2 linked regions of the Exiguobacterium sibiricum 7-3 genome follow. Each later gene encodes a partner of the first gene's protein in a complex. Links are inferred from orthologs where the notes say so. Each region holds a gene or a part of one and is shown in the gene's direction. Other genes may lie near its edges.

Evidence for each region.
Region 2: the proteins of trxA (region 1) and trxB are in contact, whole or in part, in a crystal structure (PDB 1F6M), measured with the Escherichia coli proteins. The link is inferred for Exiguobacterium sibiricum 7-3 from one-to-one orthologs.

The regions. Positions count from the first base shown.
Region 1 is NZ_KK211190.1:893,915-897,095, forward strand. What follows is about bases 279-3,128. They hold trxA (thioredoxin), read left to right. Parts: upstream 279-1,447; coding sequence 1,448-1,810; downstream 1,811-3,128. Other genes in these bases: P402_RS0105445 (electron transfer flavoprotein subunit beta/FixA family protein), read left to right, coding at 279-353; P402_RS0105450 (electron transfer flavoprotein subunit alpha/FixB family protein), read left to right, coding at 369-1,331; P402_RS0105460 (VOC family protein), read right to left, coding at 1,869-2,246; P402_RS0105465 (dihydrolipoyl dehydrogenase family protein), read right to left, coding at 2,269-3,128. Also shown: more of P402_RS0105445, read left to right, coding at 1-278; more of P402_RS0105465, read right to left, coding at 3,129-3,181. UniProt on the Escherichia coli protein: Participates in various redox reactions through the reversible oxidation of its active center dithiol to a disulfide and catalyzes dithiol-disulfide exchange reactions.
Region 2 is NZ_KK211190.1:658,845-661,933, forward strand. Bases 265-3,022 are described here. They hold trxB (thioredoxin-disulfide reductase), read left to right. Parts: upstream 265-1,041; coding sequence 1,042-2,004; downstream 2,005-3,022. Other genes in these bases: P402_RS0104270 (tetratricopeptide repeat protein), read left to right, coding at 265-981; rapZ (RNase adapter RapZ), read left to right, coding at 2,117-2,986; P402_RS0104285 (gluconeogenesis factor YvcK family protein), read left to right, coding at 2,986-3,022. In the rest of the region: more of P402_RS0104270, read left to right, coding at 1-264; more of P402_RS0104285, read left to right, coding at 3,023-3,089.

The DNA.
Region 1 (3,181 bases):
CTACAATTACGAAGCTCGAGTTAAACGGAACGGATGCCGTCGTGACACGTGACTCAGAAGGGGATACGGAAGTCATTAAAACATCGTTGCCGTTGCTCGTAACAGCCCAACAAGGATTAAATGAACCCCGTTATCCAAGCCTTCCGGGTATCATGAAGGCGAAAAAGAAACCGCTCGAAGAACTTGAATTATCGGATCTGGAATTAGACGAGGACGAGTTGGCACCGCGTCTTGAGACGATTGAACGCTTTTTACCGCCAAATAAAGCAGCCGGTAAAATTCTAGAAGGTGATTTGTCGACACAAGTCCAGGAACTCGCTTCATTATTACGCAACGAAGCAAAAGTTGTTTAAGGGGGAAGAAACGATATGTCAAAAGCACTTGTACTTGCAGAATCACGGGACGGGAATTTACGAAATGTGTCATTTGAAGCGATTGCAGCGGCAAATTTAGTTGCAGACGAAGTCGTGGTTGCCTTAATCGGACAAAACGTAGCGGCAGATGCAGCACAACTTGCGACACGAGGTGCAAATCAAGTCCTCGTCGTTGAAGACGAACGGTTGCAGCACTATACACCGGACGGATACGGGCAAGTCTTCATGCAACTGCTGGATCGCGTTGCGCCAGACGTCATCGTATTTGGCCATACATCACTCGGTAAAGATTTGTCTCCGAAAATCGCAGCGAAACTGCAAGCGGGATTGATCAGTGATGTCACATCAATTGAAGGAACAGGACCGGACGCATCCTTCATCCGACCAATTTATTCAGGAAAAGCTTTTGAAAAAGTAAAAGTTTCAGAAGGAAAAACGCTCTTTACAGTCCGTCCGAACAACATCGAACCAATGGCTGAAGGCTCTTCCGAGGGGACTGTCGAATCGGTAACCGTTGAGTTAAAAGATTTACGGACAATCGTTTCGGAAGTCGTTCGAAAAGCAACCGGTGGTGTCGATCTATCGGAAGCAAAAGTTATCGTTGCCGGTGGGCGGGGCGTCAAAAGTTCGGATGGTTTTGCACCGCTTCAAGAACTGGCGGATTTACTCGGCGGCGCAGTTGGTGCATCACGTGGTGCCTGTGATGCAGACTATTGTGACTATGCCCTGCAAATCGGTCAGACGGGGAAAGTCGTGACACCTGACTTGTACATTGCTTGCGGGATTTCCGGTGCGATTCAACATTTAGCCGGTATGTCGAACGCGAAAGTCATCGTCGCCATCAACAAAGATCCGGAAGCGAATATCTTCTCGGTAGCAGATTACGGAATCGTCGGCGACCTATTTGATGTCGTACCGTTGTTAACGGCAGAATTCAAAAAAATGCTGGTCCATTAAGATACAGGAAGAGAAGCGAAGAGTAACTTCTTTGCTTCTTTTTTAGTGCGATGACTTGTCTGAGCAGTTTCGTTTGTTGTAAGGTAGGGCTGTGCTATACTCAAGTCAGTAAAAAGATGGGTTCGATAAATAAATCAAACCGATCTAAAAATAGGAGGTTTTTCTCAATGGCAATCGTACACGCAACTAGCCAATCGTTTAAAGAAGATACACAAGAAGGTCTCGTTCTCGTTGATTTCTGGGCAACATGGTGCGGACCTTGTCGCATGCTTGCTCCTGTTCTTGAAGAACTCGATGCGGATATGGAAAACGTAAAAATCGTAAAAGTCGATGTTGACGCTAACCCGGAAGTCGCTGGAGCTTTCCAAGTCCAAAGTATTCCGACACTCGTCTTGTTCAAAGACGGTCAACCGGTTAATAAAACAATGGGCTTCATGCCTAAAGACGCTTTAAAAGAATTCGTTGAGACATCTAACTAATTCTAAGCGCTATTCAAAAGGCATTCCGTCAATCGACGGAATGCCTTTTTTTGTTGGATCAACCAATCGGTGAACAGAGTTCAACCAAATGACCATCGGGATCAAGCACATAGGCGACGGTTTGTCCCCAGGGCTTTTGGGTTGGTGGTAAGACCGTTTCATGTCCGGCAGCTCGGATCGTTTCGTACAATGAAGCGACATCATCGGTCACAAAACCGAGTTCAATCGATTGCTGCCCGGTTTTGTCCGGTATCTCATAGGGAATCATGGAACGAACGTCTTCTTTTGTATTGAAAGCAAGAATTGTCGAGCCGGTTTCGAATTCCGTATAACTTCCATGCTCAGCCTTAATCGAAAGACCAAGCAGACCGTGGTAGAACAGACGTGTTTTTACGGGGTCCGTAATGTAAAGAATCGTATAGCCGTAATCAACCATGTCAACTCCTCGCTTTCAGTTGTCAGTCTTCCAGTAATGATGCAATATCAGATGCGGGTGTCGGATAAGCAAAACTCGTTTTCTGAAGAGCAGAGCTCGGAATCCGGTGCTGCATGGCAAACGAAAAATAGTTAGCCAGTTCGGCGGCATGCACACCGATGAAGTGAGCACCCAGAATCTGATCGTCTTCCCCAATCAATACTTTTGCCCGGGCGAACGGATCTTTGATCCGGACATTTGTTTGCCAACTCGAGGTATCAATTAATTTTCCGCGGTATCTTGTATTGTTTTGTTTTAGACTGGCTTCCGTCTGTCCGACTTTTGCAAGATTTGGCGTAGTGAAGACGATGCTCGGCACAGGAAGTAATTCCAGTCGGCGCGTATTGCCTTCGAGCATATTACAGGCAGCAAGCCGTCCTTCCGTTCCTGCAAAAGGAGTCAAGGCAGGATTTCCGCTGACTGCTACGTCACCTGCTGCATAGATGTTTGAAGCGGAAGACTGGAGGTAATCGTTCACATGTATGCCTTTTTCTTCGTAGATGACACCGGCTTTTTCCAATTGCAAATGTTCGATGCTTGCGACGCGACCTGTCGCATTCAACACAACGTCAGCTTCTAACCGTGTTCCGTCAGAAAGTGTCAATGTCGTGTCCGAGTAAGATACAGCTTCCGTTTCGTGAAGAATCTTGATGCCAAGCGCCTGTGTCGCTTCGAGCAGCACGGAAACTAAATCTTGTTCAAACTGTTTAAGTGCACCGGAACGCAGGAGAATCGTCACTTCAGAACCGGCGATTCGCGCAAGGTGAGCGAATTCAAACGAAATGTATCCTCCACCAATACAGACAAGGCGACGGGGTACATCACGTAATTCCAGAAATTCATTACTGTTGAGGAAACGTTCACTACCGGGAACGGACAGCTCACGTGGGCGAAGT
Region 2 (3,089 bases), 240 kb from region 1 along the record:
ACACTCGAGTCATTAATCGCCCAGTATCCGACATTCTGGCCGGCCTATAACAATCTCGCCATCGTCGAGTTTTATCTCGGTGAAAACGATCGTGCTTTTGCTTCACTCGAACAAGTCCTTGATGGAAATCCGGGAAACTTGCATGCCCTCTGTAACACGCTTGTGTTGTTGCATGAGATGGGACAGGATGAAGAAGCGCATCGTTTGTCGAACAAACTCGAACACGTCCGCTCTGTCAATCTTGAGACACGCTATAAGGTCGCGTCAACGCTTGCGATCATCGGCCGTCATGATTTGGCATACGAAGAACTGAAGTTACTCGAACGTCGTGGCTACCGGGGAGACCCGTTGTTTGGACACTGGTTGTCGATCTCAGCTTTCAAGACGGGACATGTCGAAGAAGCCGCTGCGTTCCTTCAATCAGAAGAAGCGCAAGGCATGCGGGAAGAACGGGAAGCTTACGACATCCGTCATAACCTCCAGTTCCGCTCAGCCTTGATCCAAGCCTTGAAGACAGAAGATGATGTCTCACGGATTTTTACGGCCTTGTTACTCGGCAAGCTGAACGATGAGGAAGCGAAGCTCGCATTATCGATGATGCCGGAAGTGACGGATCATCCAGACGTTTTATTACTGACTGAACAAATCATTCATGAGATGAACGGGGAGCACGAAGTTGTCGATGCTCGGATTCAACGTGCCTTGATGACGATTCGTCTTGCGGAACGATATGTGTCGGATGAGGAACGGATGAGCCTCGAAGGTGATTTTTACGAACGATTTGCCCGACTCGTTCTGAGTGGTGAGACGTTTGAATCGGTCGAACAGTCGGCTGCGGCCTTGATTTATCTGTTTCATGATGTCCGCGACGGTATGTTGATTGAAGACTGCGCGGCACTCGTTCACGTTTCATTCGATGATGTGGCAGCGACGATCCGTGCCTATCAACGACTTTTGAACCCGGCCCGTGCAAAGTGTTAGACGTTTGTACGATTCTCACCTATACTCAAATTACAACGAAAATACAGATGGGGTGGAATCATGACAGAAACTGAACAGAAAATTTATGACGTCATCATTATTGGTGCCGGTCCTGCCGGAATGACAGCTGCACTTTACGCATCACGTGCGAACCTTTCGACATTGATGATTGAGCGCGGTATTCCGGGCGGCCAGATGGCCAACACGGAAGATATCGAAAACTATCCGGGCTACGACAGCATTCTTGGACCGGATCTTTCACAAAAAATGTTCGACCATTCAAAAGCGTTCGGTGCAGAGTATGCGTACGGAGACGTTCGCAGCATCGAAGACGGTCCGGCATTCAAGACCGTTCATGCACACAACAAGGATTACCATGCTCGGGCGATCATCATCGCTTCAGGGGCGCAGTACAAGAAAATTGGTGTTCCGGGCGAGGAAGAACTCGGCGGACGCGGTGTCTCTTACTGTGCAGTCTGTGACGGTGCGTTCTTTAAAGAAAAAGAACTGTTCGTCATCGGTGGCGGTGACTCAGCCGTCGAAGAAGGTGTCTACTTGACACGCTTCGCGAAAAAAGTCACGATCGTTCACCGTCGTGAAGAATTACGTGCTCAAAAAATTCTTCAAAAACGGGCATTCGACAATCCGAAAATCGACTTCATCTGGAACCATACGGTTAAACAGATCAACGAAGATAACGGAAAAGTCGGCGGCATTGAATTGATCAATACGAAAACAGCGGAAACGACAACGTATCCGATCGATGGTGTCTTCATCTACATCGGCATGAACCCGATCACAGGATATGTCCAAGATCTCGGCATTCTGAACGATCAAGGGTATGTCGTGACGAATGAAGCGATGGAAACGAACATCAAAGGTATTTTCGCAGCCGGCGACGTGCGTGAAAAAACACTTCGTCAAGTCGTCACAGCGACAAACGACGGTTCGATTGCAGCGCAAAACGCGCAACATTACATCGAAGCCTTGCTCGAAGAATTACAGGAATCATCACAAGTCTAATTCAAGGTCCAGCTTGGTTGGGAGGCTCTTCCATCAAGCTGGCTCTTTTTTTATGTTATACTGAAACGAGAGTAAAAAATACACACGGAACTGTTGTCTGGAGGGCGAAGAGATGGAACAGAATCAACCGCAACTGGTCATCATTACAGGAATGAGTGGCGCCGGAAAAACGGTCGCCATGAACAGCTTTGAAGACTTAGGCTATTTTTGTGTCGACAATCTACCACCGACGTTACTGCCGCAATTGATTGAAGTGATTGGGCAGGTCCGTCCGAAAATCGCCGTCGCCATCGATACACGGGCTCGTGATTTCATCGACAGTTTCTTTGTCGTTTATGAAGATCTGAAGAAAACGAATCTGCAAATCCGGATGCTGTATCTTGATGCCCGCAACGACGTGCTCGTCCGCCGGTATAAAGAATCACGCCGGTCGCATCCTTTGGCGCCGACGGCTTCCCCGTTGATCGGAATTGAACGGGAACGGACGTTGCTTGAAGGATTCCGCGATAAAGCCCAGTTGTTGATGGATACGAGTGACATCAAACCGCTCGCCTTAAAGGAACGAATCTTAAAAGAATTTACGGAAGGGGAACGGATTCCGTTCACCGTCAACGTGATGTCGTTCGGGTTCAAGCACGGTCTGCCGCTCGATGCCGATCTTGTGTTTGACTTACGTTTCCTGCCGAACCCGTTTTACATTCCGGAACTCCGACCAAAGACAGGTCTCGATCTCGAAGTCTCGTCGTATGTCATGCAATGGCCGGAAGCGAAGCTGTTTTATAAAAAGCTCGTCGACATGCTCGAATTCCTGATTCCCCAGTATGAACGGGAAGGGAAATCGCAGCTCGTCGTGGCGCTCGGCTGTACGGGGGGCAAACACCGCTCGATTACGTTTGCGGAAGCGATCAGTAAAGAATTCAAGAATCAATACCATGTCGTGACGAACCATCGGGATTATGTCCATGCGAAGGAGGAAAAATAATGAAATGGGAACGGAAAGTCGTCGCCATCGGCGGAGGAACGGGCCTATCGACTCTTTTGCGCGGACTAAAACACTATCCGCTTGATATCACGGCCATCGTCAC